3 regions of the Streptomyces sp. NPDC046759 genome follow, and region 3 is predicted to be linked to each of the others. Evidence: riboswitches for the same ligand, from Rfam matches in the RefSeq annotation. Region 3 holds a riboswitch; each other region holds the start of a gene.
What was found. A riboswitch is a leader RNA that binds a small molecule or an ion and turns the genes downstream of it on or off. The one in region 3 is predicted to bind cyclic di-AMP.

Region 1 (8,686 bases), on a different contig from region 3:
GCCAGCTGCCGATGACCACACCCGCCAACTCCAGCTTCCGGCGCCGCAGTTCGAGCGCCGTCAACTCGGTGGTGTTGAGCGTGCCCAGACCCGCCTGGGCGACGACCAGCACCGGTGCGCCGAGCAGCCCGGCCGCGTCCGCCAGCGTGCCGCCCGCCGCGTCGAAGCGCACGAGCAGGCCGCCCGCCCCCTCGACCAGCACCAGATCGTGCTCGGCGGCCAGTTTGGCCGCCCGGTCGGCCACCTCGTGCGGGTGCACGGGCGCCATGCCCGCCCGCCGGGCCGCCGTGCCGGGCGCCAACGGCTCGGGGAAGCGGGCCAGTTCGGTGGCCGTGACCGGGCCCGCGAGCCGCGCGACCTCGTCGGCGTCCCCGCGTTCGTCCGGCCGTACGCCGGTCTGCGCGGCCTTCAGCACGGCCACCGAGCGCCCCGCCGCGAGCGCGGCGGCGGCGACGGCGGCGGTGGTGACGGTCTTGCCGACCTCCGTGCCCGTTCCCGTGATCACCAGTACCGGCATGTCATCCCTCCCGCGCCGCAGCGCACACCGCGCGCGCGATCCTCGCCACGTCCTCGTCCGAGGTGATGTACGGCGGCATCGTGTAGATCAGGTCGCGGAACGGGCGAAGCCAGACGCCCTCCCGCACGGCGGCCGCGGTGGCCGCGGCCATGTCCACCCCGTGGTCGAGCTGGACCACGCCGATCGCCCCGAGGACGCGGACGTCCCGTACGCCCGGCAGCTCACGAGCCGGCGCGAGGCCTTCCCACAGACCCGCCTCGATCCGCTTGACCTGCGCCCGCCAGTCCTGGCCCAGGAGCAGCTCGATGGACGCGCACGCCACGGCAGCCGCCAGCGGGTTGCCCATGAACGTGGGTCCGTGCGCGAGCACCGGCACCTCGCCCCGTGAGATGCCGTCGGCGATCCGCGCGGTGCACAGCGTGGCCGCCAGCGTCAGATAGCCGCCGGTCAGTGCCTTGCCGACGCACATCACATCCGGGGTGACGCCCGCGTGCTCCGCCGCGAACAGCGCGCCGGTGCGGCCGAAACCGGTGGCGATCTCGTCGAACACGAGGAGCACGTGGTGCGCGTCGCAGGCCTCGCGCAGCACCCGCAGATACGCGGGGGAGTGGAAGCGCATCCCGCCCGCGCCCTGCACCACCGGCTCGACGATGACCGCGGCCAGCTCGTCCGCGTGGCGGGCGATCAGCTCGCGCAGACGCTCCGCGTACGACTCCTCGTACGCGGCGGGCGGCGGGTCCGCGAACACCTGGCGCGGCAGCACCCCGGTCCACAGCTCGTGCATCCCGCCCTCGGGGTCGCACACCGACATCGGCTGCCAGGTGTCCCCGTGGTAGCCGCCCCGCCAGGTCAGCAGCCGCTGCTTCCCGGTCCGGCCGGTCGAGCGCCAGTACTGCAGGCACATCTTCACCGCCACCTCGACCGACACCGAACCGGAGTCGGCGAGGAAGACGTGCTCGAGTCCTTCCGGCGACATGTCGACAAGATGCTTCGCCAGCCGTACCGCGGGCTCGTGCGTGAGCCCGCCGAACATCACATGGCTCATCCGCCCGAGCTGTTCGTGCGCCGCCTCGTTGAGGACCGGGTGGTTGTAGCCGTGGATCGCCGACCACCACGAGGACATGCCGTCCACCAGCTCGCCCGAGCCGTCGGCGAGCCGCAGCCGGACCCCGCTCGCCGACTCCACGACCAGCGGTTCGCCGCGGCCGGGCATCGGGCCGTACGGGTGCCAGACATGCCGCCGGTCCAGCTCCAGCAGCTCGCCCACCCTCAGAGCGGGCAGCCGCTCAGGCATTGGGCGCGAGATCCGTTCCGGCGCCCCGGCGGCGTACGGCCACGAGGTCGGTGCGCGGCTCCTGCGTGGACGGCGCCACGGCCGTACCGCACGCGTCGGCCGTCGTACCGCACGCGCCCTCGTGCGAGCCGCCACCCTCGTGCGAGCCGCCACCCTCGTGCGAGCCGCAGCCCTCGTGCGAGCCGCAGCCCTCGTGCGAGCCGCAGCCCTCGTGCGAGCCGCACACGGAGCCGCAGCCTCCCGAGGCCGCCGCCCGGTGTTCCGGCAGCGTCACCTCGCCGGCGCCCTCCACCTCGAAACCGGCGTCCGCGATCATCTCCAGGTCGGCCTTGCCGGCCTGGCCCTCGCTGGTCAGGTAGTCCCCGAGGAAGACGGAGTTGGCCAGGTGCAGCGCGAGCGGCTGCATCGAACGGAGGTGGACCTCGCGGCCGCCCGCGATACGGACCTCCACGTCCGGGCAGACGAACCGGACCATCGCCAGGATCCGCAGGCAGCGCTGCGGGGTGAGGTTCCACTCCTTGGCCAGCGGGGTGCCCTCGAACGGGATCAGGAAGTTCACCGGCACCGAGTCGGGGTCCAGTTCACGCAGCGAGAAGACCACGTCCACCAGGTCCTCGTCGCTCTCGCCCATGCCCGCGATCAGACCGGAGCACGCGGACAGGCCGGCCGCGTGCGCCTTGTTCACCGTGTCCACCCGATCGGCGTAGGTGTGGGTGGTGGTGATGTCCCCGTACGTGGACTCCGAGGTGTTGAGGTTGTGGTTGTAGGCGTCCGCACCCGCCTCGCGCAGCCGTTCGGCCTGGCCGTCGGAGAGCAGACCGAGGCAGGCGCACACCTCGACCTGCTCGTTCTGTTCCTTGATCGCCTTGATGGTCTCCGAGACCCGGTCCACGTCCCGGTCCGTCGGGCCGCGTCCGCTGGCCACCAGGCACACCCGCTTGGCGCCTCCCGCGAGGCCGGCCGCGGCCGCCTCGGAGGCCTCGTCGGGCTTGAGCCACGTGTACTTCAGGATGTCGGCCTTCGAGCCGAGCCGCTGCGAACAGTAGGAGCAGTCCTCCGGGCACAGGCCGGACTTGAGGTTCACCAGATAGTTGAGTTTCACCCGTCGCCCGAACCAGTGCCGGCGCACCTTTCCGGCCGCGGCCACCACATCGAGCAGGTCGTCGTCGGAGGTGGCCAGAACGGCGAGCGCTTGCTCGCGGGTCGGCAGCTCGCGCCGAAGCCCCTTGTCCACCAGCGTGTTCAGCAGGTCCATGAGGCCTGATCCTGTCCTACCGGACCGCCCTGGGCCAAGGAGAGTTTGCACAACGGAGACGGTTCACCGTGTGGGTATTGCCACACCTCGGGTGGCCGTTCGTGCCGCTAGTGTCTGTCCGCTACCTACAAAAGCCCCGGAGGACCCATGGCGTTCGGCTGGATCGACGAGCAGGCCGAGGCGCGCCGCCGCGCCGGGCTCGTACGCACCCTGCGCCCGCGCCCCGCCGAATCGCCGCTGCTGGATCTGGCGAGCAACGACTACCTGGGCCTCGCCCACCACCCCGAGGTCACCGAGGGAGCCGCCCGGGCCGCACGGACCTGGGGCGGCGGCTCGACCGGGTCCCGTCTGGTCACCGGCACCACCGAGCTGCACACCGAGCTGGAGCGCGAGCTGGCCGCCTTCTGCGGCTTCGAGGCGGCGCTGGTCTTCTCCTCCGGTTACGCCGCCAACCTGGCCGCGGTCACCGCGCTCGGCCCGCACGGCTCGCTGATCGTCTCCGACGCCGGCAACCACGCCTCCCTCATCGACGGCTGCCGGCTCGCCCGCGGCGAGCGGCAGGTCGTCGGGCACGCCGACCCGGAGGCCGTGCGCAAGGCGCTGGCCACGCACCGGGGGGCGGCGATCGTGGTCTCCGACACCGTGTTCTCGGTCGACGGCGACCGGGCTCCGCTGGCCGCGCTGGCCGGGGCGTGCCGGGAGCACGGCGCGGGGCTGGTGGTGGACGACGCGCACGGTCTCGGGGTGCTGGGGGACGGCGGCCGGGGCGCGCCGTATGCGGCGGGGCTGGCCGGTGCCGCGGATGTGGTCGTCACGGCGACCCTGTCCAAGTCGCTGGGCAGTCAGGGCGGCGTGGTGCTCGGCCCGGGGCGGGTGATCGACCATCTGGTCAACGCGGCCCGGACCTTCATCTTCGACACGGGCCTGGCCCCGGCGGCGGCGGGCGCCGCGCTCGCTGCACTGCAGCTGCTGATCCGCGAACCGGAACGCGCGGCGCGCGCCCGTGAGGTGGCCGCCGAACTGCACGCACGGCTGACCGCCGCGAGTCTGGAAGCGGTGCGGCCGGACGCCGCGGTGGTCTCCGTGCGGGCCCCGTCCCCGGAGCAGGCGGTGCGCTGGGCGGCCGACTGCCGCGCCGCCGGGCTGGCCGTGGGCTGCTTCCGCCCACCCTCCGTGCCCGACGGCATCTCACGGCTGCGGCTGACCGCCCGGGCCGACCTGTCCGGGGCCGAGATCGAACGCGCTGTACGGGTGATCTGCGAAACGCGACCATGAGTCGGCGTGACACGGCCGTGCTCCGCAACAGAACGATGATGAGTGACCGATTCTGATCGGATGATGATCGATAGCCGTCGGTTGTCGGTCGTTGTCGGTCGTTGATCGGGCGCTGATCAGAGAAGGGTGACGAATCCGGCCCAGGCCGCGGTGGAGAAGAGCAGTGCGGGTCCGGTGGGGCTCTTGGAGTCGCGCACGGCGAGCAGCCCGGCCCAGGGGCCGGAGCGCGGCCGGGCCGTCTCCACGCAGTTGTTGGCTCCCGTGCTGTAGCTGCTGCGCAGCCAGCGCACGTCGTGCAGGTCGGTACTGGCAGGGACGTTCCGAGGCAGAGCTGACATGGTGCCTCCTTACGCGCCGTCACCTATCCCGGCGATGTAATCCAACGTTTCCTCGGGTGAAAGGGCGTGCATGCGAAGGGTGTCGAAGGCCTCTGAGTAGGCCATGAGGTCTTCTTTCCGTTCCAGGTAGAGGCTACTCGTCAACTGGTCGAGAACAACTACATCCAGATCAGAAGTGCTCGGAAATGAGAAGATAACGAAAGGTCCGGTGAGGCCGACATGCGCCCCGGCGCCGAACGGCAGCACCTGGAGCCGGACTTGGGGCAGCCGGGCGGCCTCCGTAAGGCGCTCCAGCTGCCGGGCCATCACCTCGGGGCCGCCGACCTCGCGCCGCAGCACCGCCTCGTCCAGCACCGCGCTCAGCCTCAGCGGCGGATTCGTGCGGAGCACGTCCTGCCTGGCCAGGCGCACCTCCACCAGCGTGTCCAGGCGTTCGTCGTCCAGGTCCTTCACGGCCGCCCGGGTCACCGCGCGGGCGTACTCGGGCGTCTGCAGCAGACCGGGTACGACCGTGGTCTCCAGCGTGCGCATCGCGCTCGCCTGCGACTCCAGGCTGATGAAGTCCCGGTAGGTGGGGGGCAGCACTCCGCGGTAGGCGTGCCACCAGCGGTCCCGGTCGCCCGTCTCCTCGGACCCCGCCAGCATCAGCAGCAACTCGCGCAGCTGCCCGTCCCGCACCTCGTAGGCGTCGAGCAGTAACCGCACATCGGCTGGTTTCACCCCGCTGGCGCCCGTCTCGATTCGGCTGACCTTCGACTGGTGCCAGCCGACCAGCCGGGCCGCCTCACCGCTGGTGAGCCCAGCACTGGTACGCAGCGTGCGCAGTTCGGCGCCCAGTTTGCGGCGGCGCACTGCCGGCCCGTTCTGCATGGGCTCCTCCTTACTCCTTCCGGGCCGCCCAAATACGGTCTCCCGTCGTAGAGTTCACCGCTTCGGGCGACAGATATATGCATATCTTGGTGGATCGCTCCCCGTCACCGGCCCGGTGATGGCAGTCTGACGAGCAAGCACCAGTCCGGGACCGTACTCGAACCATCCGCTCCGTGTCGGACTGCGGTCCCGTGGGAAAGGGACGACGTCGCCATGGCAGACCATTTGGAAGCATCCGTCACTCTGCCGAGCGATCCCGCCTCGGTGTCCGCCGCCCGCACCTACGTCGTGGGCACGCTCGCGGAGTGGGGCCTGCCGTCGGACACCGACGTGGCCGACACGGTTCGGCTCATCGTCTCCGAACTCGCCACGAACGCCGTACAGCACACCTTCGGTCAGTCACCCACCTTCACGGTCGACATCGCGCTGGACCGTGACGAACATCTACGCATCGGCGTCACGGACAGTCATCCGCGCTTTCCGAAGAGACTGCCTGCCGCCGTCCAGCAGGACAACGGCCGCGGCATGGTCATCATCCGCTGGCTCACCGCCGAGTGCGGCGGCAAACTCCGCGTCCGCCCCACCCGGGAGGGCGGCAAGACGGTCTCCATCGAGCTCCCCTGGGCCACCCCGGCCGAACCGGTCCCGGCAGCTGGCCCCCAGGAGCCGTAGCCCCCCGGCGGGGCGGGCGCGGCGCTGGACCGGTGCTGCTCTCTCCGGGCCGTCTGCCTGTGTCGGGCGGCGGCGCCGGGGATGAGGGTCCGTGCGGGGCGGTGCGTGGCGGTCGGTGTGGGGTCGTCGGCGAGTGGTATGGGGCCCAGGGGGCGAGGGCCGGTGGCGGCGGCGGGGTGACGGGCTGTCGGTGAGGGGTGTGGGGGCGGGCGGGTTCGGAGCGTCGGGCATCGGAACGCGGGGCCCGCGGTGACGCCGGTCGCGACGGGCTGGTGGCGATGGGGTACGGGTACGAAGGGTGTCGTCGGGTGAGGGGCCGGTCGCCGGAGCCGGGGTGACGGCTGCTTGGCGAGAAGGGGCCGGGGGAGTGGCGCGCCGGCGGTCGTGTCCCTGCGGTGACGCCGGACATGAGGACGAGTGGCCTGGTGGCGTTCGGGGCGGTGACTGGTCGACGGCGCCCGAGGATCGGCGCCCCAGCGAGACGGTGCCCCTAGGGGACGGCGTGCCGCCGCGACGCCGGGCAGGCGGTCGCGGCGCCGCGGGCCGCCCACGGGGCCGCCCACGGGCTCCGGGCGGGTACCGGGGTGGCGCTGACGGGCGGGAGCGGCCCTCTGACCGGAGCTGCTCCCACCCTCTGGCGAGTCAGCTGACCCGGCCGTACCAGACGCTCCTGGTCCAGATCTTCTCGAGCCTCACCACGGACCCGGTCTTCGGCGCGTGCCAGATCTTCCCGTGGCCGGCGTAGATGCCGACGTGGTAGACGCTGGAGCCCGAGTGGAAGAACACCAGGTCGCCGGCCCTGCGGCTGCCGGCGGAGATGTGGTGCGTCTTGTTGTACTGCTGGGCGGCGGTGCGCGGCAGGGTCTTGCCCGCCTTCTTGAACGAGTAGAGCGTCAGCCCCGAGCAGTCGAAACGGCGCGGCCCGGTGGCTCCGTACTGGTACGGCGAGCCCTTCTTGGAGGCCGCGACCTGCAGTGCTTTCGTCGCGAGTGTCGCGGCCGAGGCATCGGTGGCGAGACCCGGGACCGCGATCGAGCCACCGACGGCGGCAAGGGTGAGGGCCGAGGCCGTGCCGGCCCGGGCCATGAGCGACGGGACACGATTGAGCGCAGTCATGCGCAACCCTTCGTCAGCCGCCTGTGAAGGATGACCTGTCGGATTCGGGCTGGCGAAGTTGCCCGGCCGCGTTGCCGCGGCTTCACCCCAAGGGCTGCTCGGAACCTCGGCCCGTCTGTGACTGCCAGACGAACGTCCGCTCCGGCGACCCGTCTTGCTCGGGTCCTCCACTCCTGCCGATCCACTCCTGTCGACCGGTCATCCGGGCGGCGGCAGGACTCGGCGTCCGCCCGGACCGCCCCGCCGCGGTGGCGGGGGCTTGTCGTCAGACAGGGATCTTGGCTCACGGCAGTCTGAAAATCCCAATGGAAACGGGGATTTGTGGCATTACTCACCACTCACCCGTTCGGGTGGACAGTGCCGTGTTCGAGACGACGTCAGAACCCGGGCGTAGCCCCGGACCTGGGACGAAGCCCCTGCTTCCGAGTGTCCGACGTGCACGGTGCGCAACCCGAAAGGCCGCGAGAACGATCTCGACGTCCACCGGTCGGCGGTAGGTCGTTCGGGTCGTTTCACGTCCCGTTCGGGCGGAGCGTGTCGACACTCGGGTCCGGTCCGGCCGGTCGGACGTCCGGCTCAGCCGACGCCGTCGGGCGGGAGCGCGACGCGCGCGGTACGGCGTTCACCGTCCAGCACCCGCAAGGCCCGTGCCAGCGTGTCCCCGTGGACCTCCGTCTCGCCCCGCTGGTGCATCAACGCGAGGGCGTCACGCAGCTCTGCGGCCTTGCGCACCAGCGCCTGGGCCGCGCGCAGCCCGCGATACGTGTCCCCGCCGTGCGCGGGATTGACGCGGCCCAGCAGGTCGGCCGCCTCCAGGTAACGGTCGATCAGTTCGCCCTCGGCGCGCGTCAGCGCGGGCAGCGGCGGCAGGTCCGGCAGCATCGTCGGCTCACCTCGGGTCCGGTGCGCCGGGGATGCTCCGCCGGCTGGGCACGATCGCGTCGACCAGGCCGTAGGCCACGGCTGCCGGGGCGTCGAGGACCAAGTCCCGTTCCAGGTCGCGGTGCACCTGTTCGTCCGTGCGCCCCGTGTGCCGGACCAGCATCTCCTCCGTCAGTGCGCGGACCCGGGCCAATTCGTCCGCCTGGATCAGCAGGTCGCTCGGCTGGCCCTGAACGGGCTCGGGGAGCCGGGGCTGTGCGATCACCACGCGCGCGCCGGGCAGGGTGAACCGCTTGCCGGGTGTGCCGGCCGCGAGCAGCAGCGCGGCCTGGGAGGCGGCCTGGCCCAGGCAGTAGGTCGCCACGTCGCAACTGACGTAGCGCATCGTGTCGTAGACGGCTGTCAGCGCGCTGGACGAACCGCCCGGAGAGTTGACGTACAGCGTGATGTCCCGTTCCGGGGCCGCG
Region 2 (10,407 bases), on a different contig from region 3:
CCTTCCGTACGACTCGTACGTCCGAGGGGTGTGTGCGTCCGGCGGCGGCCCGCACAGGGGAAGCGGGCCACCGCCGGACCTTTCTCGGCGGTGGTGGCCGACGGCCGCCCCTGGCTCGGGCGGCGGCGGGGAGCCGGTCACCTGGGGGAGGACGGTAGGCCCGGGTGTGACGAGCAGGTAACGCAGTGTGCGGAACTGGTCCCGACGGATCAAAGCGTGACCTTATGTGACCGAATTGCCGTTCTCGACTCGTCGTCTTCACGCAGCGTAATGACCGAAGCGTCGAAACGGGGGTGGTCGGGAGGCATGGGGTGCTATGGAGCGCATATATGCAAGCCGTCCATGTTTGATCGCCGGCCGCCGTGGCCGGGGGCCGGTGACCGGCGGCCCCTGTGCCCCTGGTTAGGCTCCGGCCCCATGGGCGTACTCATCCACCTCTTCGTCGGCCTGCACATCATCGGCATCGCCGCGCTGCTCGGCGGTTTCCTCACCCAGATGAAGGCGATGGGCCAGGGCGCGGCCCGGTTCGTCCCCGGGATGCTGCACGGCGCGCTGACCATGCTCGTCACCGGCGTGGTCCTGGTCGGCCTCAATCAGGCCGACGACCACCACGTCAACACCATCAAGATCGGCATCAAGCTGGCGCTGCTGATCGTGATCCTCGGGCTGGTCTATGTGAAGCGCGACGAGGAGAAGATCGACAAGGGGATGTTCGGGCTGGTCGGCCTGCTGACCATGACGAACATCTTCATCGCCGTGCTGTGGACCTGACGGTCAACCGTCCCCGTCCCCGTCCCCGGAGCACGCCGCGAGCAGCGCACCCGCGGCGACAGCGAACCACGCAGCCACTGCCACCCACAGGAGCACCCGGCCCGGCAGGCTGAGCCACAGGACGCCGAGGCCGGTGGCGACGGACAGCGTCGCCACCGCCGTCATCCCCATCGGGAACACCGTCGACCAGCGCAGCACGTGGTAGCCGTGGCGGGGAGGTGCCGCCTCGGCGGCCAGCAGTACGACGTAGCCGGCCAGATCCAGCACGAGCAGCGCGATCGTCACGGTGCGCAGCACGCCGCGGTCGTCGTCGTTCCACAGGTACATGCCCGTGTCCGAGGCCATGAGCAGCTTCGTGCCGGCCAGCGCCGAGATGGCGAGCGCCCCGCCCGCGATCCACTGGTCGCCCGCTCCCCGCAGCACCTGCCGTGCGTCGAAGTGGACCAGCGCGAGGACGTAGAGCAACAGACCCAGCCAGAACACCACCAGCGCGGTGTGCGCGAGCCACGCCGTGCGCTCGGCGGCGGCCAGTGTGGCGGCCGACACGGCGAGCGCCTCCGTGGCCACGCAGCACAGGAACACCGCGCCGGGCATGCGCGGCCTAAAGTGCCGTACGACCAGGACGAGCAGCGCCGGCCAGAGCAGTGCCGCGAGCGCCAGCAGCGCCTCGGCCAGGGCCTGCAGGCCCAGCATCGCGACCCGGGTGGCGATCACCGCCGTCGCGGCGACGGCGGTGAGCGAGCCGGGACTCTCCGCCTCGTTCACCCAGCGCCGGCGCTCGCTGACGAGCCGCAAGGCGAAGCCGGCCGCCAGGGCCGCCCAGGCGACGGCTGTCATCGCCAACGCCAACAGGGAGGCCGTCTCGGCGCCGGTCTGGTGCAGCCCGACCGACAGGATGCCGGTCGCCATCACTGCGGACCCGGCCGCGGGGGACCGCTCCTCCCACCACGCGCGCAGAGCCGAGATGCCGCGCATGCGCCCGATGCTAGTGCTGCGACCGGAAAGGTTCACCGGCTCGCGACGCCCGGCCCGGCACCTCGCCGCGTTGTCGCCTCACCCAAGTACATCCCGTACGCGGGCGACGCTCCGCCTTGCGATGCTCCCCCACTGCCTGAAGGCGTGGGAGGTGCCCCCAGCACCGGACGCCGCGAGCTCTCCAGCAAACCTTTCCGGTCACAGCACTAGGGAGCGGCAGCGCCCCACCGGTGAAGGGCCCGCGCGCGTGAAGAGCGAAAACGCCACTACGCACGCGTGGCCGCACGGAGGCCGGTACGCACGCGTGGCCGCACGGGCGCCGGTAAGCACGCGTGCGTGCACGCTCCGGCGCCCGGAGGCCGGCACGCACGCGTGGAGCCCGGAAGGGCCGGTCGTACGTCCCGGCGCGCCCGGCGGCGGTCAGCCGGGTCGGACCACGCTGTGGATGATCGATTCACCGCCGTAGTAGATGGACTCCTCGCGGACGTACGCGCCCGGCTTCGGGGCGTGGATCATCATGCCGTCGCCTATGTAGACGCCGACGTGGCTGATGTCGTCGTAGAAGAAGATCAGATCGCCCGGCCGCGCGTTGGCGAGCGAGACCGTGGTGCCCGTGTCGACCTGCTCGTACGTGGTGCGCGGAAGCGTGACACCGGCGGCCCTCCAGGCGGCCTGGGTGAGGCCCGAGCAGTCGTAGGAGTCCGGCCCGGTGGCGCCCCACACGTACGGCTTGCCGATCTGGGCGCGGGCGAAGGCGATCGCCTTCTCCGCCTTCGTGTCGTACGAGCTGGACGCCGTGGAACCGGCCGAGCCGGTGCCCGTCGAACCGGAACCGGACTGCGTCGACGAGGACGACGACGAGGCGGCCTGCTGCTGGGCCTGCTGCTTCGCCAGCTCGGCCGCCTTGCGCGCCGCCTCCTGCTGTCTCTCCCGCTCGATGGCGGCCAGCCGCGCCTTCTCCTGGACCGTCAGCTGCGACAGCAGCTCGCGCGCGGAGGCCAGCTTCTTCTGGACGGTGGCCTTGGCGGTCTGCAGGTCGTGCTGCGAGTCGGTCAGCGTCTGCAGGCTCGCCGCGGCCTCCCGCCGCTTCTTCATGGTCGCGGCCTGATCGCCGATGTAGGCGTCGACCGCGCTCTTCTCGCGCGAGGTCAGCCGGTTCATCAGCTGCGTCTGGTCGAAGTAGTCCTGCGGGTCGTCGGCCAGCAGGAAGGTGGCCGTGTCGGGGGCGGCGGCGCCGGTGCGGTACTGGGCCGCGGCGAAGGAGCCCAGTTCCTCGCGGGCCTTGTTGAGGCGTGCGGTGCGCCGGGCGACGTCGTTGCGCAGGGCGTCGACGCGTCCGCGCTGCTTGCCGGTCCGTTCCTTGGCCGCGTCGTACTTCTCGGTCGCCGACTCCGCCTGGCGGTAGAGGTCGTCGACCTTCTTCTCGACCTCCTCCAGGCTCGGCGTGTGGTGATCGGTGCGCGGTACGGCCTCGGCGGTCTGGGAGAAGACGGCCATGGAGGTGAGGGCGGCGGTGGCGAGGGCGGGGGTGCGCAGGCCCGCTGCGGTGGTTCCGCCGGGGCGCGGCTTGCGGTGCGACGCCAAGGGAGGCGACTCCTTCCAATGGGCCGCCTACCGGGTTAGCTGTCGGGTTCGGGCGGCGGTTCGGAAGGGTTGCCCTACGGCGTCGTCCCTGTGGGAGTCGGCCGATTCACCCCGGGATCGGTGGGTCCCCGGCTCCACGCACCACGCGGGCGCGCCGGACTCGGCGGAGGCCGCGCACGCGGCCTGACGGCAACCTAGCCAACTGGTGTGACAAGTGTGAAGGTTGGTGCGCGATATGTCCGATACATTTTCGTGATCTGGGCTCGGTACCGCGTTCCCGTCATCGGGTGATTCCGCAGCGTGAGGGGTTCTGGCGGTCGGCCCGAGGAGTTCTGGCGATCCGCCCGAGGGGCTCTGCCGGTCCGCCTGTGACAGTCGTCTTTCCGGGACGGCGACCGGTTGTCGGTGGGGCGCCCTAGACTCGGAGAGCGATGAGCAGCCTCTTTGACGACAGCTTCCTGGCGGACCTCCAGCCCTCTCGCGGGCGCGAGGAGGAGCCCCCGCCGCCGCCCGAGGACGATCACGTACCGGAGTCGATTCCGGACGATCTGTTCGGCGGGAAGTTCGACGTGCCGCCGGACCGGGACGCCTACTACCGCGACGGCGCCCCCCGCCCCCCGCTCGACGCGGCGGCGCTGCTGGAGGGGCTGAACGAGAACCAACGCGCCGCGGTCGTCCACGCCGGGTCCCCGCTGCTCATCGTCGCGGGCGCCGGTTCCGGCAAGACCCGTGTGCTCACCCACCGCATCGCCCACCTGCTCGCCGAGCGGAACGTCCACCCGGGCCAGATCCTCGCGATCACCTTCACCAACAAGGCCGCGGGCGAGATGAAGGAACGCGTCGAGCAGCTCGTCGGGCCGCGCGCGAACGCGATGTGGGTGATGACCTTCCACAGCGCGTGCGTGCGCATCCTGCGCCGGGAGTCGAAGAAGCTCGGCTTCACGTCGTCGTTCTCCATCTACGACGCCGCGGACTCGAAGCGCCTGATGGCCCTGGTCTGCCGCGACCTGGACCTCGATCCCAAGCGCTTCCCGCCGAAGTCGTTCAGCGCGAAGATCAGTAACCTGAAGAACGAGCTGATCGACGAGGAGGACTTCGCTTCCCAGGCCACCGACGGATTCGAGAAGACCCTCGCGCAGGCCTACGCGCTCTACCAGTCGCGGCTGCGCGAGGCCAACGCGCTCGACTTCGACGACCTGATCATGACGACGGTCAACCTGCTGCGCGCCTTCCCGGACGTCGCCGAGCACTACCGCCGCCGCTTCCGCCACGTCCTGGTCGACGAGTACCAGGACACCAACCACGCCCAGTACGCCCTGGTCCGCGAGCTGGTCGGCACCGGCGAGCGTGCCCCCGAGGACGCCGACACCCCGCCCGGGGAGTACGACCTGCCGCCCGCCGAGCTGTGCGTCGTGGGTGACGCGGACCAGTCGATCTACGCCTTCCGTGGCGCGACGATCCGCAACATCCTCCAGTTCGAGGAGGACTACCCGAACGCGACGACGATCCTGCTGGAGCAGAACTACCGCTCCACACAGACGATCCTGTCCGCCGCCAACGCGGTCATCGAGCGCAACGAGTCCCGCCGCCCGAAGAACCTGTGGACCAACGCCGGCCAGGGCGCGCGCATCACCGGCTATGTCGCCGACACCGAGCACGACGAGGCCCAGTTCGTCGCCGACGAGATAGACCGCCTGGTGGACGCGGGCGAGGCCAAGGCCGGCGACGTCGCCGTCTTCTACCGCACCAACGCGCAGTCCCGCGTCTTCGAAGAGGTCTTCATCCGCGTCGGCCTGCCCTACAAGGTCGTCGGCGGTGTCCGCTTCTACGAGCGCAAGGAGGTCCGGGACGTCCTGGCCTACCTGCGTGTCCTCGCCAACCCGGAGGACTCGGTGCCGCTGCGCCGCATCCTCAACGTCCCCAAGCGCGGCATCGGCGAGCGCGCGGAGGCGATGATCGACGCCCTCGCCCAGCGCGAGAAGATCAGCTTCCCGCAGGCGCTCAAGCGCGTGGACGAGGCGTACGGCATGGCCGCGCGCTCCACCAACGCGGTCAAGCGGTTCAACACGCTGATGGAGGACCTGCGCACGATCGTGGAGTCCGGCGCCGGACCGGCGACCGTGCTGGAGGCCATACTCGAACGCACCGGCTACCTGGCCGAGTTGCAGGCGTCCACCGATCCGCAGGACGAGACCCGCATCGAAAACCTCCAGGAACTCGCCGCCGTGGCACTGGAGTTCGAGCAGGAACGCGCGGAGGGCGAAACGGGCACGCTCGCCGACTTCCTGGAGCAGGTCGCCCTGGTCGCCGACTCCGACCAGATCCCGGACGAGGAGGACGGCGACGGCGTCATCACCCTGATGACCCTGCACACCGCGAAGGGCCTGGAGTTCCCGGTCGTGTTCCTGACCGGCATGGAGGACGGCGTCTTCCCGCACATGCGTGCCCTCGGCCAGACCAAGGAGCTGGAGGAGGAGCGGCGCCTGGCGTACGTCGGCATCACGCGCGCGCGGGAGCGGCTCTACCTCACGCGGTCGGCGATGCGCAGCGCCTGGGGACAGCCGTCGTACAACCCGCCGTCCCGCTTCCTGGAGGAGATCCCGCCCGCCCATGTGGAGTGGAAGCGGACGGGATCGATGGCGCCGGCACCTTCCGGCCCGGCCTCCGGGATCGCGGCCTCGCTGTCCTCGACCCGCTCGCGTTCCTCGGCGTCGGGCGCGTCCGGCTTCGCCACGCGGCGCACGGCGGAGAAGCCGGTGGTGGCGCTGGCTGTCGGGGACCGGGTCACCCACGACCAGTTCGGACTCGGCACGGTGGTCGCCGTGAAGGGCACGGGCGGGAACGCGGAGGCGACGATCGACTTCGGCGACGCCAAGCCGAAGCGGCTGCTGCTGCGGTATGCGCCGGTGGAGAAGCTCTAGGAGGTCCGGGGGCGCAGCCCCCGGGGCCTACGTCGGATCGAGCCCGTGGCTCCGCAGCCACGGCAGCGGGTCTATCGCCGCCCCGCCCGCGGGCCGTACCTCGAAGTGCAGGTGCGGACCCGTGGAGTTGCCGGAGTTGCCGGAGTAGGCGATCGGCTGGCCGGCCTGGACGGATGTCCCGGCGGGCACCCGGTAGCTGGACAGGTGGCAGTACCAGGTCTGCGTGCCGTCCTTCGCCGTCAAGATCATCATGTTGCCGTAGGCGCTGTTCCACTTGGTGGAGACGACGCCGTCGGTCGCGGCCATCACCGTGGTGCCGTACGCGACCGGGAAGTCGATGCCGGTGTGGACGGACATCCAGTTCACACCGGCCTGGCCGAAGTAGGCGCTGAGCCCCTTCTGGGTGACCGGCAGCACGAACTTGGGGCGCAGCCGCTCCTTGAGCGCGGCCTCCGCGGCGGCCTTCTTCTTCTGCAGCTCCTGCTGGTTCTTGAGGTCGATCCGCTCCTGCGTGCGGCTCGCCCGGTCGGCGAAGTTCTCGGCGCCGGCGGAGAGGGTCCTGAGCTGGCTGTCCAGCTTGCTGTTGGCGACCGACGGCTTGACCGCGTGCGGGTCCGAGGCCGAGGCGGTGGTCTCCTTGCCGTCGTCGGTCAGCGCCCCGACCGAGGCGGCGGCGATCCCGGCGACGCCCATCACACAGGCCGAGGGGACGGCGACGGTCAGCAGCGCGGAGCGCTTGGCGGGCGGGCGACGGCGGGAGCGCGCGCCGCTGCGCGAGCCGGCGCGGGCCGTGGGCGCGCTCTCCTCCTGGTCGTCCAGCAGGCCGGGCGCCGCGGCGGGCAGTTCACCGGCCGCGTCGAGGTCGCCGTCGCCGGAGTGCGCTTCACCCGAGGCGGTGTCGTACGGCGCCTCGTCCTCGTACGGCGCTTCGTCCTCGTACGGCGTTTCCTCCTCGTACGGCGCATGCCCGTCGTACGGGGCCTGCGGGAAGGCCGCGGTGGCCTGTGGGTCGCCGACCTGGTCGAACGTCGCGGTGGCCTGCTGGCCGAACGGTTCGGCAGACTGCTCGGGCTCCGCCGGCACGGCCTGGCCACTGGAGTTCCACTGCGTGGCGTCGTACGTGCCCGTCTCGAAGGTCTGGGTGCCCCAGACCCACTGCTGGGTCGGCTCGGCGATGCCGGACTGGTCGGGCCCCAGCCAGGCGCCGGCGTCCCACTGACCGCTGATGTCGTTGCCCGTCGCCTGGGCAGGGAACGTCCAGGCGGTGGTGTCGTGGACACCGGAGTCGTAGGCGGCGTGATGCTGGGCCGCGTACGGGGCGTAGTTCGGACTCTGCCCGGTCTGCCACTGCGTGCTGTCGTACGGGCTGGTGATCTGCTGGCCGGGCAGGCTGCCGAAGAGGGGGTCCGTGGAGAAGGTGCCGGTGCCGGCCGGCAAACCGCTGGCGTCGTAGCCGCCGTACGTGGTGAGGTCACCGTAGGGGGCTTCATGCGTCCCGTACGGCGCGCAGTGCGTGGCGGAGGCGTCGGAAGCCGGGGCCGGGGTGGTCATGGTCCCCGACGGGTGACGGTCGTTCACCAACTTCTCTTTCGCCTCGACAACAGGGGCTGCCAGAGCAGTGCGGTGACTGTACCCGCCGGTACCTGGGCGCGACAATCTTCCGGTGGTTTCGCGTGGGCCGGAAACGGGCATTCGGCGGCGTTTCGGGGGCGCCGGGCACGAGCTTGGCCGAGAGTTCGATTGACGTTCGATGTGCAGTGACCGTTGGTCACCTGTGCGTCCGCTGCCGGTCGTGTCACGCCACCGTCAGACCACCGGTCACCCGGTCACCGGGGTGTGCGGCGTCCAGGGCCTCGCGTATTCCGGCCGCGACGGCGGGGTGCACGGGCAGGGCGAGATGCCCGATGCCGGTGACCCGGACGTTCTGCGCGTCGAGGTCGGGGTGCTCCAGGCGCGCCGTCTCCAGCGGCACCATCACGGAGTCCAGATCGCTCCAGAAACTGACGAACCGGGTACGGCAGCCGGGCGCGGGGCGGGCCAGCTCCTCGATGACCTGCGAACCAGGCCGCATCTGGCGCACGATCGGATGGGCGTTGGCCAGTGGCGCCGCGCTGGTCCCCGAGTGCGGTGTACCCAGCGTGACGAGCGTGCGCACCCGCAGGTCGCCGCCCAGGCACTGTGCGTAATAACGGGCGATCAGCCCGCCGAGGCTGTGCCCCACGATGTCGACCCGGTCGCTGCCCGTGCGCTCGCAGATCTCCTCGACGTGCCGGCCGAGCAGCTCGGCGGCGGCGCGGATGTCGCAGGTCAGCGGGGAGTAATTGAGCGAGATGACGCGCTGCCCGCCGTGCTGGGCGAGGCTGCGGCGCAGCAGCACGAACACGGAGCGGTTGTCGATGAAACCGTGCAGCAGCACCACGGGCGGGCCGGACCGGACCGGCAGCCGGGTGGCTCCGTCCCCGGTGGACGGGGCGGGGCAGCGGGATTCCTGGATGAGACCGGTCGGATAGAGCAGCAGGTGACCGGCCAGAATCGCGGCTTCGAGGGCGGTGGCTTTCAGCAGGGCGACGGAGAGTCCGGCGAGTCTGCCGGGCCACAGGCGGCGGCAGAGCGGGAGAAACAGCGGCAGTACCCCGGTGACCTTCATGGCCGACCTCCTGTCGGCACGCCGGAGGACGGCTCGATCCCCCGTGTGCCCTGATGTCCCACCATGTGATTTCCCCCTCGCTGCGCACCGTAAAACTGCCGGTTGCGGGATGCTGGAGATAACGTTCGTTCACTTCGCGACGGGTGGCGGAACGCGCCAAAAGTGCGGTACTTGTCGTTACGGACGGAAGCGATCGCTTCCGGGGTCGTTTGATGGAGGCAGTGATGGGTGTGGCAGCCGGTCCGATCCGCGTGGTGGTCGCCAAGCCGGGGCTCGACGGCCACGATCGCGGGGCCAAGGTCATCGCGCGGGCCCTGCGCGACGCCGGTATGGAGGTCATCTACACCGGGCTCCACCAGACGCCCGAGCAGATCGTGGGCACCGCCATCCAGGAGGACGCCGACGCCATCGGTCTGTCCATCCTCTCCGGCGCGCACAACACGCTGTTCGCCGCGGTGATCGACCTGCTCAAGGAGCGCGACGCGCAGGACATCCTCGTCTTCGGCGGCGGCATCATCCCGGAGGAGGACATCCCGCCGCTGAAGGAGAAGGGCGTCGCGGAGATCTTCACACCGGGCGCGACGACCACGTCGATCGTGGAGTGGGTGCGGGAGAACGTGCGTCAGCCGGCCGCGTCCGGAGGCTGAGCCGACGGTCCGGTGAGCGGGGGGTGGTCCGGGGCCAGCTCCCCGGCCATCGCCGCGCGCAGCCGCAACGTGGTCACCAGCCGCTGGAACGCCTCCGCCCAGTAGCCCCCGGCTCCCGGCGCGGCGTCCTCGTGTTCGTCGGGTATCGCCAGCAGGGCCTCCAGGCGGGTGGCCTCCGCGGGGTCCAGGCAGCGTTCGGCCAGCCCCATCACCCCGCTGAAGCTCCACGGGTAACTGCCCGCGTCACGCGCGATGTTGAGCGCGTCCACGACGGACCGGCCCAGCGGTTCCGCCCAGGGCACCGCGCACACCCCGAGCAGCTGGAACGCCTCCGACAGGCCGTGGGCGGCGATGAAGCCGGCCACCCACGCTGCCCGTTCCGTCGGTTCCAGAGCGGCCAGCAGCTTCGCCCGCTCCGCCAGCGACACCGCTCCCGGCCCGCCGGCTTCCGGCGCCGACGGTGAGCCGAGCAGTGCCCTCGACCACTCGGTGTCCCGCTGCCGCACCGCCGCCCGGCACCAGGCGGCGTGCAGTTCGCCCTGCCAGCCGTCCGTGACCGGAAGCGCCACGATCTCCCGCGCCGTCCGGCCGCCGAGCCGTCCACGCCATGTGGCGAGCGGGGCCGCCTCCACCAACTGCCCCAGCCACCACGACCGTTCTCCTCTTCCGGCGGGGGGCGTGGCCACCACGCCGTCCCGTTCCATACCGGAGTCGCAGGCGTGCGGCGCTTCCACCACGATCGCCGAGGAGTGCCCCGTGTGGTCCAGGGCCACACAAGCCCCGGCTCGTACGGCCATGCGCGCGGCGAGCGCGGACGCGGGCAGTGCCGACAGCAGTTCCGCGGCCGTCGCCCGCACGTTGC
Region 3 (10,407 bases):
TGTCATCGTCGAACAGAACCCAGCGCAGGTAGTGCAGCTTCAACGGCGCCAGAAGGTACGGATCCTGTTCCAGCGCCTCGGCCAGCGCGTAGCCGTACTGCCGCATCGCATCGGCGTGACCGGGCTTGACGGGCGCGACGATGGTGAACCCGTAGCACGCTGGCGTCCTGGGGAAAACGGGCCCGTACTTCCCCTGTTCGAGATGATCCGTCTCCTTGGGGAGGACGACCGCCTGAGGCTTGATCTCCATGTCAGCTCCTCGCGCCATCCAGTGGCCGGGACGGATCCATTCTGCCGCCCGATCACGGGACGCGCCCACCGGCAGCAGGTGATCGGACCCTGTGCGGCGGCGGTCGGTCTTCGCACGGAAACCGCTGTTCAGCCGGGCTCTTCTGCGTTGCGGTGCGTGAGCGGACGGTGCGGCACGAGCCGCACCGGGCATCACAGCACACCCGTTTCGACCAGGTGGTTCCGGAAACCGAAGCAGCATCCGGATCCACCCGGCAAGCCGCTCGTGCCGCGGGTCCTGCTGGTCAGTCCCGTCCGCCGCTGTCGCGACCTGAGCTGAGTCCGCCGGCCTGGAACGTGGTGGAGGCGGGGCCCGGGGGCAGGTGGACCGTCATGATGAGGTGGCAGGGCGCGGTGCCGGCGCCGCGGTAGGTGTGCGCGGTGTCGCCGTCGAAGGTGGCGGTCTGGCCGGCTTCGAGGCGGTGCTCGGTGCCGTCGACGACCAGGGCCATGCGCCCGGCGATGACGCTGACGGTCTCCACCACCCCCGCCTGGTGGGGGTGGCTCGGGTATTCCTCGCCCGGTTCCAGGCGCCAGCGCCAGACCTCGACCGGGGCCGGACCGGACGTCGTCAGCAGGAGGCGGGCCTCGCTGCCCTGCTCTCCGGTCCACAGTGGGGCGACGGTGTCGGCGGAGACGACGCGGACGCGGCCCTCGGACGGTCCCTGCATCAGGGCGGACACCGAGATGCCCAGGGTGTCGGCCAGCCGGACGAGGGTGGCCAGGTTGGGGTTGCCCTGGGCCTTCTCCAGACCCACCAGGGCGCCCTTGCTGACCTGGGCGCGCCGGCTGAGTTCGTCCAGGGACAGGCCCGCGCGGACGCGGGCCGCCCGGACGTTGTGCGCGACCGTCCGCAGCGCGGCGGCTGTCTCGGCCACCTGATCACCATCCTCCGCCTGTTGCCTTGAACATCGAAATGTACTCCACGGTCGTTCGATTGACAGCGGATGGTCGGTTCGGTGTACCGTGCAGTCGTTCTATTGCCGGTGAGAGGTGTGCTGTGATCGCTCTGCTGCTGGCCCTGGGCAGCTCGCTCGCCTACGGATGCGCCGACTTCCTCGGCGGCCTCGGCGCCCGCAAGGCCCATGTGCTGCGCACCGTCATGGTCGCGGCCCCGGCCAGCCTCACGGTCGAGCTGCTGCTGTGGCCGGTGCTCGGAGCGTCGTTCGGTGCCGGTGCCTTCGTCTGGGGTGCCGCGTCCGGTGTCGCCTCGGCCGCCGCGTTCGCCCTGCTGTACCGCACCCTGGCGATCGGCCCGATGAACGTGCTGTCACCGGTGACCGCGCTGGTGTCCGCCGTGCTCCCCGTCGCGGTCGGGCTGCTGCAGGGGGAGCACCTGGGCCCGGCCGGGCTGCTGGGGCTGCCGCTCGCGCTGGTCGCGGTGGTGCTGGTCAGCGCCGGGCACGGCGCGGGTTCGGCCCGCCCCTCGCGCACGGCGCTGCTGCTGGCCTTCGGCGCGGGTGCCGCCATCGCACTCCAGCTGGTCTTCCTGCACCAGGCGCCGTCCGGCAGCGGAGTGGCCCCATTGATCGTCGGCCGGGCCGTCTCCTCGGCCGTCACGCTGGCCGCGGCCGGGCTCGTGCGCCGCAGGCTCGGTCCGGAGCGGCCGGCGTACGCGACATCGGCGGCCGCGGGAGTCCTGGACTCGGTGGCGAACCTGCTCTTCCTGCTCGCCGTCCGCAGCGGGGACCTCACCGTGGTCGCCGTGGTCACCGCCCTCTATCCGGCCGGCACCGTCCTGCTCGCCCGCGGCGTGCTCGCCGAACGCATCCACCGCGGCCAGCTCGTCGGCCTGGGCACCGCCGCAGTCGCCGTCGGCCTCCTCGCCCTGACCTGACCTGACCTGACCTCAGCCGCGCCTGCCACTGCCCGTCGCCGTCCGTGACCACTTCGCCGTCCGTGACCACTTCGCCGTCCGTGAATACTTCGCCGTCCGTGAATACTTCGCCGTCCGTGACCACATCTCCGCCCCTGACCTCATGGCCGTCCTCACCCCGTGGCCGTCCTCGTGTGGCCGTCCCGACCCCGTGGCCGTCCCCGACGAAACGGAGACCCCCATGCCCGCCTTCCGTATCGCTCCCGCCGTCGCAGCAGCCTTCCCCGGCACGCTCATCGCCCTGGTCACCGCCACCGGTGTACGCGGTCACGAGAGCTGGCCGCGCACCGCCGCCGCCCTGGAGGAACTGGAGCGGCGACTCGCCGACGGCACCTGGCGGCCCGCCGACGAGACCGACCCCCGTATCGAGGCCTGGCACGCCGCCTACCGCTCCTTCGGCACGAACCCCCGCCGCGTCCGACCCAGCGTCGACGCGCTCGGCCGCCGGCTCGCCAAGAAGGGCACGCTGCCGCGCATCAACCCGGCCGTCGACTCCTACAACTCCGTCTCCGTACGGCACGGTCTGCCCGCCGGCGCCTTCGACCTGGCGCGGGTCACCGGTGACGTGGACATCCGGTACGCGGACGGCGGCGAGTCGTTCACCCCGCTCGGCGAACCCGGCACCGTCGAACACCCCAGGCCGGGCGAGGTCGTCTACGCCGACGCCACCGACGTGCTGACCCGCCACTGGAACCACCGCGACGCCCACCGCACCCGCGTCACCGAGGACTCCACGCACGTCGCCTTCGTCCTCGAAACCCTGCACGCCGACCGGGACGGCGACCTCCTCAAGGCCGCCGCCGACGAACTGCAGGGCCTGCTCGCCCCGCACGCCGACCGGACCGCCGTGCACCACCTCAGCCCGGAGCGGCCCCGGGCGACGGTCTGAGCCGGCCTCAGCCCTCCGCCACGATCCGCTCGACCGCCGCCGTCACCAGCTCCGCCCGCTCCGCCTCGGAGAGCACGTCCGGCAGGGTGAGAGGGTGAGCTGCTCCACGATCAGCCAGTTCAGGGTGAGCTACAGCAAGGTGACGGCCCTGGCGTCGCCGGGGAGCCCGGAGGCCTCGTGGTGGGCGACGTTGGCGTCGAGGTCGGCGCGGACCCGCTCGGTGAGCACCGTGCGCAGCTCCGGGCGGCGGGCGGCCTCCAGCCGGAGTTCCAGCAGCACGAGGTAACCGGTGCGGAAGGAGGCGGCCCGGCCGACGAGTTCACGCATCAGCTCGGCGTACGTCTCCCGGTCGCGGCCGGCCGACCACTGGCGCGCGAGGGTGGCCTCGTCCGGCCGCAGCCGTTCGTAGACGCGGGCGCCGGCCCGGGTGAGCAGATCGTCCCGGCTGGAGAAGTAGGTGGACGCCGTACCGGGGGGGACGGCGGCCTCCCCGTCCACCGCCCGGAAGGTCAGCCCGCGCGCCCCTTCCAGAGCTGCCCTCGGCGAGATCAGCCCGTGGTCAGCCCGGTCAGCCCGGTCAGTTCGGCCAGTTCGGCCAGGGGCAGCGTGTGCTGGGTCTGCAGGACCTTCGCGCGCAGGTAGCGGACGTTGTGGGCGGTGGTGAAGACGCCGGTCGGCACCCGGTCCCGGACGACGACGCCGCGGGCGCGCAACTGCTCGGCCTTGTCGGGGTTGTTGGAGAGCAGGTCCAGCTCACCGATGCCGAGAGCGGCGAGCATCTGCGCGGCGGCCGTGTAGTCCCGGGCGTCCTCCGGCAGGCCGAGCGCGGCGTTCGCCTCGTAGGTGTCGAGGCCCTGGTCCTGCAGGGCGTAGGCGTCGAGCTTGTTGTAGAGGCCGATGCCGCGGCCCTCCTGGCGCAGGTAGAGCAGGACGCCGCCGCGCTCGGCGATGCGTTCGACCGCCTCGCGCAGCTGGGGTCCGCAGTCACAGCGGGCCGAGCCGAAGACGTCGCCGGTCAGGCACTCGGAGTGCAGGCGCACCAGCGGGGTCGGGCCGGGGTCGCCGAGCACGACGGCGACGTGTTCCCTGCCGTCGGCCAGGCCGTGGAAGGTGACGAGTTCGGCGTCGGCGCCGTAGCCGTCGTGGAAGCGCAGCGGTACCCGGACGCGGGCGCGCGGCGTGGCGGCGGGGGTGTCGGGCATGCGGGTCCCTCCGGGTAACGGGCGGCAGTTGCTTCAGATTTGAAACAGCGGATGCGAAGGGACCCTACCGCATGCTTAAAACTTAAAGCAATCGACCGCCGGATCGACCGCCGGATCGACCGCCGGATCGACCGCCGGATCAAGTCGTCCGATCAGTCGTCGGAGGAGGAGCACGACGAACGGCGCCGCCAGGGGACGTCCTCCGCCCCCGGCGCGGCGTCGTCACCCTGCAGTCCGCGCGCGATCCCCGTGCAGATCGCCTCCAGCTGCCCCACCTGCTCGGGCGTGAGCCGGTCGAAGAGGGTGCCCCGCACCGTCTCGACGTGTCCGGGGGCCGTACGCTCCAGCACGGCCATCCCCTCGTCCGTCAGCACGGCGATGCTGCTGCGCTTGTCCCAGCGGCAGTCCTCGCGGCGCACCAGCCCGTCCCGCTCGAGGCGGGTCACCGCGTAGGTCAGCCGACTACGCGTGATCTTCAGCGTCTCGGCGAGATCGGTCATCCGCAGCCGCCGGTCGGGCGCGTCGGAGAGGTTGGCCAGCACGGAGTAGAACAGATGCGGCATGCCGGCGTCCTGCTGGAGCTGTCGGTCGATCGCGTCCTCGAGGAGGTGCGTCGCGGCGAGATACGCGCGCCAGGCGCGCTGCTCCTCGGGAGTGAGCCAGCGGGTCGTCATGCCGCCAGTGTAAGTTTGTTTCAAACTTGAACCAAGAATGACCTTCGCAGGGAGCCCGCGCCGATGTCGTACCCGTACGTGCTGCTGTCCGCCGCCGTCTCCCTCGACGGCTATCTGGACGACACCGGCCCCGACCGCCTGCTGCTCTCCAGCCCCGCCGACTTCGACCGGGTCGACGCGGTACGGGCTTCCGTCGACGCCATCCTGATCGGCGCCGGAACGATCCGCGCCGACAACCCGCGGCTGCTGGTCAACTCCGCCGAGCGCCGCGCGGCCCGCGTCCGCGAGGGCCGGGCCGAGTACCCGCTGAAGGTGACCGTCACCGCCACCGGCGACCTCGACCCCGAAGCCCAGTTCTGGCACACCGGCGGCGACAAGCTCGTCTACACGACCGACGAGGGCGCGGAGCGGGCCGCCGGCCGCCTCGGTGCCAGTGCCGGCATCGTCCCGCTGGGCCCCGAACTCGACTGGCGGGCCCTGCTGTCCCACCTGCACGACGTGCGCGGCGTCGGGCGGCTGATGGTCGAGGGCGGTGGCACGGTGCACACCCAGCTGCTCCAGCAGGGTCTCGCCGACGAGCTCCAGCTGGTTCTCGCGCCGCTGTTCGTCGGCGACCCCGCCGCCCCCCGCCTGTTCGGCCCGGGCGGCTACCAGGCCGGGCGGCTGCGCCTGACCGAGACCCGCCGGATCGAGGACGTGGTCCTCATGCGTTACCGGCCCACGGCCCCCGGCGCCGGCCCGCTCCCCACGGCCGCCGACCGGCACTGGCTGCGCACCGCCTGCGAACTCGCCGCGCAGTGCCCGCCCTCGAAGACGGCGTTCAGCGTCGGCGCGGTCGTCGTCGCGGCCGACGGTACGGAGCTGGCCCGGGGCCATTCGCGGGAGAGCGGCGACCCCGTGGTGCACGCGGAGGAGGCCGCGCTCGCCAAGGTCGACCCGGCGGATCCGCGGCTGGCCGCCGCCACGGTGTACAGCAGCCTGGAGCCTTGCGCCCGGCGCGCTTCCCGGCCCGCGCCCTGCGCCGAGCTGATCCTTCGCTCCGGGGTGCGGCGGGTGGTCACGGCCTGGCGGGAGCCGGACACGTTCGTCTCCGCGGCCGACGGTACGGGGGTCCTGCAGAAGGCGGGTGCCCAGGTGGTCGTCCTGCCTGAGCTGGAGGAGCTCGCCAAGGAGCCGAACCGGCATCTGCGGGGATGAAAACACTCAGGGCCGGAAACCATCACTGGCTTCCGGCCCTGAGTCTTCAGTAGCGGGGACAGGATTTGAACCTGCGACCTCTGGGTTATGAGCCCAGCGAGCTACCGAGCTGCTCCACCCCGCGTCGTTGTGACTCCAGAGTACCCCATGCTCAGGACCGGATGCACATCGCGTCTCCCCGGCCGCCGCGCGGAACGTCATCCGCTCGGTCCACCGAGGTCGCCCGGCGCGCCTGCCGCGGCCACGCTGGACCTACGTCGGAACAACTGGGAGACGAGCGGTGCGCCCTGGTGAGGTGGAGGAGAGCCGGTACGCCAGGGCGGGAGGCCGGTTCCCCGGCGATCCCGTGCCCGACCCCGGCTCCGGTGACGAGCCCGTGCCGGTGCGCCGAAGGCGCCGCCCGACTCCGCGCTCCCTGGCCCGTGCCCTGCCCGCGCTGCTGATCGCCGGCGGTGTCCTGTACGGCACGCTCACCCCGAGGGAGATCACCGCCGTCCCGTTCTTCACGGCCGCCCCGCTGATCGCCGCGCCCCTGTCCTCGCTGCGGACCACCGTCCTGACCGGCATCACGGCCGTGGCCGCGATGTACGCGGTGCGTGCCCGGGGCGGGGAACATCCAGCCGCCGGCGTCGTCACGGACGTCGTCACCGTGGCCACGGTGGCCCTGCTGGCCGTCGCCATCAACCGCGTGGTCCGCCTCGGCGACCGGCGGCTCGCCTCGGCCCGGGAGATCGCCGAGGCCGCCCAGCGGGCCGTACTGCCCGAGCCCGCCGAACGGATCGGCGGCTTCGAGATCGCCGCCCGCTACGAGGCGGCCCAGCAGGACGCGTCCATCGGCGGTGACCTGTACGCCGTGCAGGACAGCCCGCACGGGCTGCGGCTGGTCGTCGGAGATGTGCGCGGCAAGGGCCTGGGCGCGGTCGCCGCCGTCGCCGTCGTGATCGGGGCGTTCCGGGAGGCGGCCGAGCAGGAGTGCACGCTGGAAGCGGTCGCGCAGCGGCTGGAGCGGGCACTGGCCCGCGAGGGCGTCCGGCGCAACGGCATCGACGCCCTGGAGGGCTTCACCACCGCCGTCCTCGCCGAACTCCCGCACGGCGAAGGCGTCGTACGGCTCGTCAACCGCGGTCATCCGCCGCCGCTGCTGCTGCACGCCGACGGCACCCTGCGCGTGCTCGGCGCCCCCGAGCCCGCGCTGCCGCTCGGCATGGGCGACCTCGGGATGTGGCCCGACCGCGCCCAGGAGGAGGACTTTCCCAGCGGGGCCACCCTGCTGCTCCACACCGACGGCCTCACCGAGGCCCGGGACGCGCTCGGCCGGTTCTACGACCCCGAGCGGCGGCTCGCCGGACGCACCTTCCCCGGCCCGGGCGTCCTGCTCGACCGGCTCGCCGACGAGGTGCGGCGGCACTCGGGTGGCGGGACGGCGGACGACATGGCGTTGCTCGCCGTCCGGCATCCGTGATCGTCTTCACCCACGGTGACCGGACGTGCGCCGTCCGCATCACGACTGAGTCACCATCAAAAACAACGAGACTCCTGAACGGCGGTCAACTCGTCCGGTTTGCAGTACTCCTGGCCGTTAAGTTCCCAGGTGAAAGCGTTAATGATCAAGCCGAACGGCTTGGAAAGTGCCCAGTGGGTCTATTAACGTTCGATAACGCAGCGCGGTCGTCCCAGCCGTCACAAGAGACGGCTCCGTGCGCACGCGCCGAATCCCACAAGGGAGCCGGGGAACCACCAACCCTGGGGTGAATCACGCGGATGCCGCAGTGGACTCTGTGAACGCACCGAGTCCACGACCGGTATACGCGCGTAGGAGACCTTCCTGCTCCGAACCCGTCAGCTAACCCGGTAGGCGGAGGAAGGAAAGGAGCACGCCCGCGTGGCGTCCAACCCGCCTGCCCCACAAGCCCCGTTCGTTCCTGCGGGGGCCGAGCCCGAGACCTTCGGCTACGGCGCCTACCGCCCCGAGGAGGGCCCCTGGGAGGAGTGGAATCCCACCGAGGACTCCCTCTCCCCGGCCCGCGGACGGCACCGCGTCGCCAAGCAGCGCGGCGGCTTCGCGCGCAGCTCCACCGTCCTCGGCGTCGGCGTGATGGCCGCGGTCGGCGCGGGCGGCATGGCCAGCGCCAACACCGGCAAGCCCCCGGTCTCCATATCCCTGCCGGACCTGGACTCCGTCGAGCACATCTTCGGTGGCGGCTCCTCCGACGCTCCCAAGGCCACCAGTGCCGGGCTGAGCAGGGTCGGCGTGAGCACGGACAGCGCCGAGAGCGGCAATGCCGGCGAGGCCCTGCGCAACCGGATCATGGCCCAGGCCGAGCAGCAGCAGAACAAGGCCGACAGCAGAGCCACCGCCGCCGCGCTCGCCGCCGTCGAGAAGCAGACCGCCGACGCCGCGGCCAAGGCGGAGAAGGACGCCGCCGCCAAGGCCACCGCCGCCAAGGAGAAGGCGGAGGCCGACGCCAAGCAGGCCGCCGAGGCCAAGCGGCTGGCCGAGCTGGCCAAGCAGTACACGCTGCCGGTCGTCTCGTACACGATCACCGGCACCTTCGGCCAGCCGGGCGCGATGTGGTCCTCCGGCTACCACACCGGCCTCGACTTCGCCGCCCCCACCGGCACCCTCATCAAGGCCATCCACGGCGGCACGGTCACCCAGGCGGGCTGGGCCGGCGCCTACGGCTACCGCACGGTCCTCACCCTGGACGACGGCACCGAGCTGTGGTTCTGCCACCAGTCCTCGATCAACGTCTCCGTCGGCCAGAAGGTCTCCACGGGCGAGGTCATCGGCCGGGTCGGCGCCACCGGCAACGTCACCGGCCCGCACCTGCACCTGGAGGTCCACCCGAACGGCCAGGCCACGGCCATCGACCCGGCGCCGTGGCTGCGGGAGATGGGCCTCAACCCCTGACTCCGCTTTCCCGGCGATCCCGACGCCGGCGACGGAATGAGATCATCCTCCGCCGGCGTTGGCGTAAAGCATGACTTCTCTACGCAAAATCGGTTCCTCCGACCTCGAGGTCTTCCCGCTCTCCCTGGGCGGCAACGTCTTCGGCTGGACCGCCGACGAGGAGACCTCCTTCGCCGTCCTCGACGCCTACGCGGCCGCCGGCGGCAACTTCATCGACACCGCCGACTCCTACTCCGCCTGGGTCGAGGGCAACGAGGGCGGTGAGTCCGAGACGATCATCGGCAAGTGGGTCAAGGCCCGCGGCAACCGCGCCGACGTCGTCATCGCCACCAAGGTCAGCCAGCACCCCGAGTACCAGGGCCTGTCCGCCGCCAACATCAAGGCCGCCGCCGACGCCTCCCTGCGCCGCCTGGACACCGACCACATCGATCTCTACTACACCCACTTCGACAAGCCCGAGGTCCCGGTCGAGGAGATCATCGGCGCGCTGGACGAGCTGGTGAAGGCCGGCAAGGTCCGGCACATCGCCGCCTCCAACATCAGCCCCGAGCGCCTCAAGGCCTCCCTCGACTTCTCCGACCGAGAGGGCCTCGCCCGCTACGTCGCCCTCCAGCCCCACTACAACCTGGTCTCCCGCGACACCTACGAGGGCCCGCTGCAGGATCTGGCCGCCAAGGAGGGCCTGTCCGCCGTTCCCTACTTCTCCCTCGCCTCGGGCTTCCTGACCGGCAAGTACCGCCCCGGTACGACGGTCGACAGCGCCCGCGCCGGCGGAGCATCGAAGCACCTGGACTCCGAGCGCGGCCGGCAGGTCCTCACCGCTCTGGACGAGATCGCCGCCGCCCATGACGCCCCCGTCGCCACCGTCGCCCTCGCCTGGCTGGCCGCCCAGCCGACGGTCACGGCCCCCATCGCCTCGGCGCGCACGGTCGACCAGCTCCCGGCGCTGCTGGGCGTGGCCGACCTGAGGCTGACGGAGCGGGAAGTGGCCCGGCTGACGGAGGCATCGGTCTAGGGCACCGGCCCTCTCCCGGCGCAGGGCGTTCCGCCACGACGGCGCGATCGGGCCGTGCCGAACCCGGCACGGCCCGAACGGCTACGACCGATACGGGTTGTAGGCGGTATACGGAACCACCGGATACCCGTAGACCGGCCCCGGCCCCGGCGCCGCGGGCGTCGGTGCCCAGTACACCGGTGCCGGCATCGCCGCCCTCGCCGCGTATTCCAGGGCCGGCCGGGCCACGTCCCGCCGCTTCCACAGCTCGTCCAGCAGCTCCCGCTCCCGTACGACGAAGTCGGCCCCGGTCTTCCCCTTGCGCCCCCGGTACCGCAGGAAGGCCAGCGACGTGGCGTACGCCTCGTACTGCGCC

Region 1: it holds a riboswitch for cyclic di-AMP, as region 3 does, so the genes downstream of both, ABZ919_RS27440 (C40 family peptidase) here and ABZ919_RS35835 (M23 family metallopeptidase) in region 3, are expected to answer to the same signal.
Region 2: it holds a riboswitch for cyclic di-AMP, as region 3 does, so the genes downstream of both, ABZ919_RS06805 (NlpC/P60 family protein) here and ABZ919_RS35835 (M23 family metallopeptidase) in region 3, are expected to answer to the same signal.

What each region holds. Positions count from the first base shown of each region.
Region 1 covers NZ_JBEYYJ010000022.1:100,636-109,321, forward strand. The annotation lists gene bioD (dethiobiotin synthase) at 1-517, opposite strand, end outside; gene ABZ919_RS27410 (adenosylmethionine--8-amino-7-oxononanoate transaminase) at 519-1,799, opposite strand; gene bioB (biotin synthase BioB) at 1,804-3,066, opposite strand; gene ABZ919_RS27420 (8-amino-7-oxononanoate synthase) at 3,214-4,341, shown strand; gene ABZ919_RS27425 (DUF397 domain-containing protein) at 4,458-4,679, opposite strand; gene ABZ919_RS27430 (helix-turn-helix transcriptional regulator) at 4,689-5,549, opposite strand; gene ABZ919_RS27435 (ATP-binding protein) at 5,763-6,221, shown strand; gene ABZ919_RS27440 (C40 family peptidase) at 6,864-7,337, opposite strand; cyclic di-AMP (ydaO/yuaA leader) riboswitch at 7,341-7,494, opposite strand; gene ABZ919_RS27445 (hypothetical protein) at 7,914-8,219, opposite strand; gene ABZ919_RS27450 (ATP-dependent Clp protease proteolytic subunit) at 8,227-8,686, opposite strand, start outside.
Region 2 covers NZ_JBEYYJ010000004.1:33,520-43,926, forward strand. The annotation lists gene ABZ919_RS06795 (hypothetical protein) at 418-771, shown strand; gene ABZ919_RS06800 (hypothetical protein) at 775-1,746, opposite strand; gene ABZ919_RS06805 (NlpC/P60 family protein) at 2,167-3,330, opposite strand; cyclic di-AMP (ydaO/yuaA leader) riboswitch at 3,338-3,506, opposite strand; gene pcrA (DNA helicase PcrA) at 3,762-6,251, shown strand; gene ABZ919_RS06815 (M23 family metallopeptidase) at 6,279-7,829, opposite strand; gene ABZ919_RS06820 (alpha/beta fold hydrolase) at 8,047-8,898, opposite strand; gene ABZ919_RS06825 (cobalamin B12-binding domain-containing protein) at 9,123-9,545, shown strand; gene ABZ919_RS06830 (DUF5691 domain-containing protein) at 9,521-10,407, opposite strand, start outside.
Region 3 covers NZ_JBEYYJ010000037.1:20,036-30,442, reverse strand. The annotation lists gene ABZ919_RS35885 (hypothetical protein) at 1-250, opposite strand, end outside; gene ABZ919_RS35880 (XRE family transcriptional regulator) at 534-1,166, opposite strand; gene ABZ919_RS35875 (EamA family transporter) at 1,289-2,125, shown strand; gene ABZ919_RS35870 (phenylalanine--tRNA ligase beta subunit-related protein) at 2,346-3,053, shown strand; partial or broken gene ABZ919_RS35865 (TetR/AcrR family transcriptional regulator) at 3,061-3,605, opposite strand; gene ribA (GTP cyclohydrolase II) at 3,602-4,255, opposite strand; gene ABZ919_RS35855 (MarR family transcriptional regulator) at 4,408-4,929, opposite strand; gene ABZ919_RS35850 (dihydrofolate reductase family protein) at 4,993-6,126, shown strand; tRNA gene ABZ919_RS35845 (tRNA-Met) at 6,177-6,250, opposite strand; gene ABZ919_RS35840 (PP2C family protein-serine/threonine phosphatase) at 6,407-7,588, shown strand; cyclic di-AMP (ydaO/yuaA leader) riboswitch at 7,823-8,001, shown strand; gene ABZ919_RS35835 (M23 family metallopeptidase) at 8,009-9,037, shown strand; gene ABZ919_RS35830 (aldo/keto reductase) at 9,108-10,052, shown strand; gene ABZ919_RS35825 (PrsW family intramembrane metalloprotease) at 10,134-10,407, opposite strand, start outside.